One region of the Peribacillus sp. FSL H8-0477 genome, then DNA from elsewhere that is predicted to be linked to it. Evidence: riboswitches for the same ligand, from Rfam matches in the RefSeq annotation. Region 1 holds a riboswitch; each other region holds the start of a gene.
What was found. Region 1 has a riboswitch for thiamine pyrophosphate ahead of tenA (thiaminase II). Riboswitches for the same ligand answer to the same signal wherever they lie in the genome.
Positions count from the first base shown of each region.

Region 1 (3,268 bases):
TGTTTTATCCATAAAAAGAGTTGTAGATAAAGAATTAAAAAGAAAAAAGGTTAGAGAAACCAATATTGGAGAGAAAATAATACAGGAAATTTCTATTTTAAATAGTTTAAGAGAATACCGCTATATGGATTGACGTAAGGAAATCTAAAAGGGTGTCGGGCCGAATGATTGAGAGTTAGGGCCGAATAAACTCCAGAAAGGGCCGAATGATTTGAAGTTTGGGCCGAATCATGCTGAGTTCAGGCCGAATGAACGAGGATTTAGCGGATCCGATGCCAATAGGGCTGCTTCAAATAAAGGGTTCATGAGAAAGCCTGGTTATCTAGATAGAAAAAGAGAAAGATACACTTTTTGAAGGCGTTTTTGCGCGAAAGGGCCATTAGGATGAATCATTCCTACTTACCGCCGAATAATTTCTGCTCAAGCAAATCTGTGCTGATCTTTTAAAAAAAGCCAAAGAAGGGGCTGTCCCAAAAGTCAGGAATATGACTTTTAGGGGTAACCCCTTCTTTGTTTTTGCCAAAACGTCGACCTTTTAGGGGACAGTGCTGATTCATGAGGAAATAACATCTAAACCAATGCAAATGTCCGTACTTGCTGCCAGTTAGATTCGTTGATCCTTTGTGGTGTTTTTATGAAGAACTTCATTGAAATAATGATTCTTCAAAAGTATTTTTAATATAAGAAAAGCAAAAAGGGAACCCATTAAAGAACTAAGGAAAAAAGCTGGTAAAAAACCAAAAAGTGCAGCTTTTTCTCCCAATATTACAAGCGCTATCGGATAACAAGTTATGGATCCAAGAATGCCAGTCCCAACTACTTCTCCGAAGCATGCGTACTGAATCTTTTTCATTTTCTTGTATAGGAGTGCTGCAAATAATGCACCAATCATGCTTCCAGGAAACGCAAAAATAGAACCAGTACCTGCCATATTTCTGATAAGGGATACCAAAAAGGCTTGTATAACAGCAAAAAAAGGTCCTAATATAACGGCAGTCATGACATTGGTTACATGCTGAATAGGAAAAATCTTTGCAAATCCAACGGGAATGAAAAAGAACGAACTAGTTAGGGTAGTGATGGCCGTGAACATGCAAGTCAGCGTCATTTTCCTCAATAAGTTCCCTTTTTCTATCATTCCATAGGCCAATCATGCTCATTGTAAACCATGTCCCAAAATAAATATTCATATCGTGAGGTCGCTATAAAGTGCTTCTCTAATCTGTTTAGGTCTCTTTCAGGCAGCCCTTCCGTCAATTCATCTAACAGTTTAGACAACCATTTGTGCACTTCAGCGAATTCGACGGATGAATAGGATTGAATCCAGCTGGCATAACGATTTGTCTCCAAGGCTGCACCATTTTGTTTCTTTAATAACAAACCAATCTCATAATAGTCCCAAGCACATGGAAGCAAACAGGCAATGATATCAGCTAATGTTCCATGATGTGCGGCATTTAGCATGTAACCGGTATAGGCAAGGGTAGTTGGTGTAGGCTCAGTATGTTCTAATTCCTTCGAGCTGACTCCAAACTCTTTGCAGTAGTTCCGATGTAAATCCATTTCTACTTGAAGAGTTTTATGAAATATACCAGCAAATTTGGTCATGGTTTCAAGATTATTAGCCTTGATGGCCCCTAAAGCAAAAAGTTTAGAGTACTCAATAAGATAGATATAGTCCTGTTTAAGGTAATAAGCAAATTTATTTTCTAAAAGCGTCCCATCACCTATTGCTTGAACAAAGGGATGTGTGTGGTTCTTCGTCCAAATTTCTTTCGAACGTTCGTGAAGTTTATCACTGAAAGATTTCAATGTGGTACTCGTCATGATAGTTCCTCCTTTTCATTTATTCACATACTTTGGAAGGAGAGTACTTCTCAATGAAAAAACAGCCGCTTTCAATTAGAAAGCGGCTGTTTTTGGAATGGACGAATCCCTTTTACAACCTGCTTTCCTCCGCTGGTATTCCCAGATCAGGTACAAAGGGTTTAATTCTCAGCCCATCGGCTCCCCTAGCAGTTTATTATTTAGTTAAACAAAAAAACCGTTCTGAAAACGGAACGGGTAGATGGATACAGTAAAAATGACCATATCATCCACTTTCCTCCGCCGGTATCATCCGGATCAGGTTCAAAGGGTCCAGAATACTATTCCATCTCAGTCTGAAGAAGACTCCCCTAGTGGTACTTCGTATGTGATTAGTGTCATCATATCAGATAAAATGGAAAATGCAACCTTTACACATTTAATATGTACAGGTGACTGGATTAATCGAAGCTGTTCTTTTTTGTAGATAAGCTCATTTAAATATTTTGCACATAGCATAAGAAAAACTGTATGAAAGGAAGGGAATAGTGGGTAAATTACAAGACTATTTTGAATCCAATAACGGACGGTTAATTCATAAGTGGATGCATTATTTTGATATATATGAACGTCATTTTGAGAAGTTTATCGGCAAAGAAATTAATATTTTAGAAATTGGAGTTTCTCATGGCGGGTCACTTCAAATGTGGAAAGACTATTTTGGGGACAAAGCTACGATATTTGGACTAGATATTGACCCTGTCTGTAAATCATTTGAGGAGGAACAAATTAATATAATCATCGGTGATCAAGGGGATAGGGAGTTTTGGAAAACAATCAAACCTACTTTACCGAAATTCGACATAATTATCGACGACGGCGGTCATCACATGACTCAGTTAAAGACTACGTTCCAGGAGATGTTTCCTGAACTTTCTTCCCACGGGGTTTATTTTATAGAGGATTTGCACACGTGCTATTGGGAGGAATACGGAGGTGGACTTGGTAACCCTGATAACTTTATTGAATACTCAAAAAAAATGATTGATAATCTAAATGCTTGGCATTCGAGGGATCCTCATTTGTCAATAAATCAGTTCACCACATCCGTTTTTTCAATGAGTTATTATGATAGTGTTTTAGTAATCGAAAAGAAACCAATAGAATATCCATCTACTCAAATAACAGGGACTCTATCTTGGTAAGTTAGATGAGGCGTTAGGTTTTAGCAAATATTGAAGGAGTAGAACGTATTACAAAAGCAAAAGATATAAAAGATACATGATGAGAAGGTCGCCAATTGGCGGCCTTCTTCACGTTCTTCACAAATTCTAGATGGTTGTTATAAACACTAGTTAGGAACTTTAAAATGATAGGATGGAATTTACACCTTAAAAAGATAAGATATATGTTAGCAGATTAAGAGGATTAAATAAAAAAATGTCGAATATACTATCATGAA
Region 1 is NZ_JBBODE010000002.1:1,779,285-1,782,552, forward strand. It holds gene MHI18_RS20425 (fructose-1,6-bisphosphatase) at 1-133, shown strand, start outside; gene thiW (energy coupling factor transporter S component ThiW) at 605-1,138, opposite strand; gene tenA (thiaminase II) at 1,135-1,827, opposite strand; TPP riboswitch at 1,935-2,024, opposite strand; TPP riboswitch at 2,085-2,189, opposite strand; gene MHI18_RS20440 (class I SAM-dependent methyltransferase) at 2,355-3,011, shown strand.

Region 2 (3,268 bases), 1.0 Mb from region 1:
TTTCCAATTCTGATAGGTTTCAAAGCAAGCCAGCTAGTTACTTAGTAAATGGTTCGACGTGAATAATTGCTTGCTTAATATTATGCTGTTTGCTCAAATTTTCTTCAACTTTCTCGGTGATGTGATGACCTTCGAGGATACTTAAGGTTGAATCAACATGAATCGTAGATTCGACGAGAATTTGATTTCCGTGCATGCGTGCTTTAATTTCGCTCATTTCTTTTACCCCAGGTGTTTTACTAATGGTTTCTCCGATTGTTTGAAGAAGTTGTTCATCAAACCCATCAGTCAGCGAATAGGATGAATCCCGAAAAATACTCCAGGCGGTTTTACAAATAATGATTCCAACGAGTAAGGCAGCGACGGAATCAAGCCAGTTAATTCCAATTTGTGTGCCGAGGATTCCAACCAATGCACCTAGACTTACTAATGCATCAGATTTATTATCCTGAGCAACAGCGTTAATAGAAGCACTGTTAATCTTCTTACTTATATTTAAATTATAACGGTATATTCCGTACATGAAAATGGCCGAAAACAAAGCAGTATATGAAGTCAATATACTGGGTGTTTCATGGTGACCTGAAAAAAAGGTTTGTATACCGGTAACGATTACTTGAACCCCGACGGAAGCCATTATAAATGCTGATACTAAAGATGCGATGGTTTCTGCACGCCTATGTCCATAAGCGTGGTCCTCGTCAGGCGGGCGTTTTGAAATCTTTAACCCGATTAGGACAGCTAATGAGGCAAGTATATCAGTTGTATTATTCAAGCCATCTGCCCATAAACCCTGAGAATGACCGAAATAGCCGATGCTCAGCTTTAATACAGAAAGGAACAAATAGGCAGCTATACTTACATATGCTCCTTTTTCAGCGGTAATAGAGTATTTATCTTGGTACATATATTTTACCTCCCGCAATTGCCTGTTAAAGATACCAAAGTAAATGTATGTGTGTCTATAGAAAAAGAGTCGTCTAAAGTCATTTAAATTGGTGGTTTTCAGCTGTATTTCCTTGGTATAAATTTGTTGCCATAAGGAAATCTGTCGAAAAGTCTAGAATTTAATAACTTGTATGTAATTGAAATTAATAGTATATTTTGTGTAAGGATAATTGAATATATCCACAAGGGGAGCCGTATGGCTGAGAGTGAGCGAATGAGTTCTTACCCTATGAACCTGTTAGTTAATGCTAACGTAGGGATGTGGTTTTGGATAAAGCAATGCAGGTGATCCATAACCCTCTGTCATTGCTTTTTTGCGTGCAAAAAACAATGGCAGATACTCATGAACGCTTCCCACAAAGATGAAGGGGGAAGAAAAATGAACCATAAGACATTATTTTTAGTAGAGGTAGCTGTTTTTTCTTCACTGGCATTATTACTTGATTTAGTATCAGGATTTATTTTTTCAAGAATTTGGCCACAGGGAGGATCAGTGTCCATTGCAATGGTTCCGATTTTTCTCATGGCTTATCGCTGGGGAATAAAAGGCGGGCTTTCCACAGGATTTTTACTCGGCCTTTTACAAGTTGTCAGTGGAACAGCTTGGATTGCGCATCCTATTCAGGGGTTTATTGATTATTTTTTAGCCTTTACTGTAGTGGGGATTTCAGGTGTTTTTATGACTCGCGTAAGTAGTTATTATAAGAATGGCAACAAAAAAATGGGGTTGTTCTACGGAATAGCAGGAATGTTTACAGGCAGCTTCTTGAGGTATATATGTCATGTTATTTCTGGGATCTTCTTTTTTGGATCTTCCACCCCTGCTGGTACACCAGTACTTACATTCTCCCTTGTCTACAACGGCACATATATGCTGGCAAGTTTTCTTCTTTCTGGAGTAGTAGTAGCTATGTTGTATTCTTCGGCTTCAAACGTACTTCTGAAAAAAGCGTATTAAAACGGTTTCCTGTCTTTTTTTATTAAATGAGTGTAAGATGGCACTAAAATGCTAAAAGGTGACGTATGAATCGAGAAGAAATTATTGCTCTTATTTCAGGTATAATCAAACCCATTCGTTTAGATCTTGGTTATTCGCAAGAAAAGATGGCCGAAATGCTTGGATTATCTAAAAAAACACTTGTACAGATTGAAAAACAACGAGTGTCTGCAAGCTGGACGGTTGTCATTGCTATATGTGCTTTGTTTCGTGAACATACTCTTCTTCAAACGGCATTAGGCGGTGACCCGTTAGAGACGATTGATACCACGGTCCGCTCTGGCGTTACACAACGTAAAGAAAAAACATTGGGCGGCAAGGTATGGTGGACAGAGGTGTCTGTCATGTCAGGTTACATCTTACAAAAAAATAATATCAGTCTACATTATCGTATTCTCGATGATAAGTATTACAGAATATACAGTAGTTTAGATGAACAGGAAGCTGTAAATCGCTTTCAAGAATTAATTTCCACCGATAAACAAGGCCGTTCTCTTTAGGAGAATCGGCCTTGTTTGTTTATTTGTCAGGTATGTCAAGGGGTCTATTCATTTTCGCAATTAGAACAGGACATGGAGAATCTTTAATTACAGCACTACTGGTGCTGCCTAAGAAAAACTTCTTCAATCCGCTTTTCTCACTTTCTCCAACAATAATAAGACTGGCATCTGTTCTTTGAGCATAACTACAGATGCTGTCTCCTGTATTCCCTTCTAGTACTTCGAATCGGCCTTGTATTTGGTGTTCGCTTAGTAATCTTCTTACAGTGCTTTCAGCTATGGTCACACTGTTTTTTACGACTGTATGTGTATCATCCGCCTGTGAAAAACCAGGTTCCATTGCAAGCACAGGTTGATTTTGAGAAGGGTCAATATAAAATCCTTCATTAATTTCAGACATGGACTTTCCTACTGTTCGTTGTTCAACCTTTTCATTAAAAACATGCACAATAGTGAGATGAGAGCCTAAATAGGTTTTATGCAGCTTTATGCCGTACTCGATTGCTCTTTTTCCGCTGGGTGTGCCATCGTAAGCTGCGATGATATGGTTAAATTCTACTTCCATCTTTCTTCATCTCCTCAAATGTTTTAAGTATGATTGGTTCACGATTCTAGATGAAGGGATAACAGTTTATTATGTTATACCCTCTTTTACAAAATTTATCCATAGTTTAATTATGTATTTTTTGACATAAAGAAACAAATAAGACGATGGTCATCTATAAAAATGGGGATGGTTGGTATATTATAATAATATGCTGTCTAGAAAGAGGTGGTAAGATGCAACGTAATATTCCGAAAATGCACCCTACAATTAAACGCT
Region 2 is NZ_JBBODE010000002.1:745,184-748,451, forward strand. It holds gene MHI18_RS15390 (cation diffusion facilitator family transporter) at 38-907, opposite strand; TPP riboswitch at 1,124-1,225, shown strand; gene thiT (energy-coupled thiamine transporter ThiT) at 1,328-1,906, shown strand; gene MHI18_RS15400 (helix-turn-helix transcriptional regulator) at 1,972-2,445, shown strand; gene MHI18_RS15405 (universal stress protein) at 2,465-3,010, opposite strand; gene MHI18_RS15410 (hypothetical protein) at 3,226-3,268, shown strand, end outside.
Region 2: another riboswitch for thiamine pyrophosphate. It lies ahead of thiT (energy-coupled thiamine transporter ThiT); the one in region 1 lies ahead of tenA (thiaminase II).

Region 3 (3,268 bases), 660 kb from region 1:
ATCTGCACATACAATGCAATCAAATTTCCCTAACTTGGATAAGTCAAATTGCTCGACATCAGCGGAATAGACGGTATCTAGATTATGTTTGGCAAACTCTGCAACGGTTGAATCTATTTCAATTCCTATAACTTCACAATTATATTTTTCTTTTAAATTAATAGCCATTGCCCCCATTCCACAGCCTAGCTCTAGGAGCCTTTTTGTATGTGTAGGGACTAAATTAAGTACTTCTGGCCGTGGAAACATATAATAGTTTGCTTTAAAACCCCATTTTTCATAAAGTTTGGTTTGGTTTGTGTACATTAACTGATTAAAATTAATCGGACTATTTTTGAAGGTAACACTTCCATAATGATGGACAAAAGAATCTTTCGCTATATAGAGTTCATAACCTTCCCGAAGTGCGCGCAGGCATAAATCATCATCTTCGAAATTACCTATGCCAAAAGATTCATCAAATAATCCTATTGCGTCTAAAACTTCCTTTTTACATGCTAAAGCGAATCCTACTAATCTTAAGACCTTGTTCTTCTCACCTGACTTTTCTTTAACATAATCAGCAGCAAAATTCTCTAGTCCTTCTAATGTTTCTTGATTATAAGTTACTGAAATCTGTTGGTTACCGGAAACATTATTGGAAACTGGGCCCACAATCCCAATTTTTTCACTCGAATATAAGGTATTTATCAAGGAATCCAACCATCCAGGTGTTACAACCGTATCGTTATTCAGAAAGAGGATGGTTTCGCCTGTTGCTTTTTCAACACCTTGGTTATTACCTTTAGCAAATCCTTCATTTTCTTTATTTTCGATAACTGTTATATCATTTTGCTCAGATAAATAAGCTACTGTTTTATCCTCTGATCCGTTATCAACGACAATAATTTCATAGTCTAAATGAGTGTGATTTCTGATACTTTCGATACACTTTTTTGTGTAATCAATTTGATTGTGAGTCAATAGTATAATTGAAGTTTTCATTATATCCTCCTAGTTACTTGTAGATAAAATCATTTTATTTATATGAATTGTAGACGATTTGGTGCCAATTAAATGGACTTTGAAGACTGCTCCATTCACAACAAAATTACTTCGAAAAATATGAAGAGTTTCAAGAAATTCAATATTAAGTTATTAGGAATGGTATCATCGAACAAAGAATAGGAGGGAAAGTTTAATGCCGCTTTCTTTCATTTAGGTGTTTCATATTTGAGGAAGAGTATGGTAAACTGATTTAGAAGAAATTAATTGAATAACAGGGGGGCTTGCACATGCAGGCTGAGAGTAAGCGAATAGTAGCTTTGACCCTAAAACCTGATTTGGATAATGCCAACGTAGGGAATCAACTTTACATGAATGATAATGTTAAAGCGATATACCCTTTTGTGGTATATCGCTTTTTTGGTTTTTTTTGAGGGCTTTGGATGTCTCTAATCATAATTGCTACGGCACTGGTATCAATCTAAATGGAGGTAGAAACTATGGAAGAAAAAATCCTAGAGAACGTAGGACGACATACACCAATTGTTCATACTATTACTAATTACGTGACAGCTAACGATTGCGCTAATATCATCTTAGCTTGTGGCGGTTCACCAATTATGGCTGATGATTATAATGAAGTGAAAGAAATAACAAGTATTTGCAACAGTTTGGTGATTAATATTGGAACATTAAATGAAAGGACTATTCTTTCGATGATTAAATCGGGTAAAAAAGCCAATGAGCTGGGAATCCCGGTTATTTTAGACCCGGTAGGAGCAGGTGCTTCTGCTTTTCGTTCTAACACTGTTCGGAAGCTGCTTGAGGAAATTCACTTTTCGGTGATTAGGGGAAATATATCTGAAGTAAAAACTGTTTATGAAGGAAGTGGTTCGACAATGGGCGTCGATGCAGCACATATGGATGCTATAAACGAATCAAATCTAGATGAAAACATTAGGTTGGCACAACATTTAAGCGAAAAAACTGGAGCGGTCATTGCAATTACGGGTGCTGTTGATCTTGTTGCAGCCGAAAATAAGGCATATGTCATAAGAAATGGCCACAAGATGATGTCTCAAATAACAGGGACGGGCTGTATGTTGACAGCTGTGATTGGAACCTTTTGCGGGAGTAATCCAGATCAATTACTAGAAAGCACAAAAACGGCTGTATGTGCGATGGGCATTAGTGGTGAGCTTGCCTATCAAAAGACGAAGCATACAAATGGCGGTACCTCTTCCTTCAGAACCTACTTAATTGATTATATGAGTAAAATCAACACTACATTATTGAAAGAGGGTAGTAAAATTGAAAGCAGATAAACAATCCATGCTGTTGTATGCAGTCACTGACCGAATGTGGGTGGGGGAAAAGTCATTGAGTGAACAAGTAGAGGAAGCAATAAAGGGCGGAGCAACCTTTATTCAACTACGTGAAAAGACCTTAGGGTATGACGAATTTCTCCAGGAAGCTAAGCAAATAAAGGAAGTAACGGATCGTTATCAAGTTCCATTTGTGATTAATGATTACGTGAGGGTAGCCGTTGATTGCGGTGCAGATGGTGTTCATATTGGACAAGATGATCTTGGAATAGAGGAAACACGGAAATTGGTTGGCCCTGATAAAATAGTAGGCGTATCGGTTCAGACCGTTGAGCAGGCAATTGCGGCTGAGAAAAGTGGCGCGGATTATCTTGGAGCAGGTTCTATGTTCAGTACTTCAACAAAAATGGATGCAGATATGGTATCTTTCGAAACATTAAGAGAAATATGTGAAGCCGTTACAATCCCAGTTGTTGCCATAGGAGGCATTAATCAACGTAATATCCTAAAACTAAACGGCAGCGGAGTGGACGGGGCAGCTATTGTATCAGCAATATTTGCGGCACAAGATATAAAAGAAGCGAGCCGGGAATTACATGTTCTTTCAACAAAAATGATTAAAAAGTAGAAATGAGGGGTTTGTTTGAAAAAGGTACTTAGTATTGCGGGTTCAGATTGCAGCGGCGGAGCAGGTATTCAAGCAGACATCAAAACCATTACGGCACATAAAATGTATGCGATGAGTGTAATCACAGCATTGACAGCTCAAAATACGATGGGAGTAAAGGGGGTCTTGGAAACACAACCAGAATTTATAGGATTACAGTTAGATTGTATTATGACTGATATTTTCCCAGATAGCGTGAAAATTGGAATGGTATCCTCACCGGCTATTATCAACGTAATCGCTGAAAAACTGAAGGAGCATAAACCAAATCATATTGTTCTAGATCCGGTGA
Region 3 is NZ_JBBODE010000002.1:1,116,516-1,119,783, forward strand. It holds gene MHI18_RS17160 (bifunctional glycosyltransferase family 2 protein/class I SAM-dependent methyltransferase) at 1-984, opposite strand, end outside; TPP riboswitch at 1,251-1,361, shown strand; gene thiM (hydroxyethylthiazole kinase) at 1,485-2,309, shown strand; gene thiE (thiamine phosphate synthase) at 2,296-2,937, shown strand; gene thiD (bifunctional hydroxymethylpyrimidine kinase/phosphomethylpyrimidine kinase) at 2,953-3,268, shown strand, end outside.
Region 3: another riboswitch for thiamine pyrophosphate. It lies ahead of thiM (hydroxyethylthiazole kinase); the one in region 1 lies ahead of tenA (thiaminase II).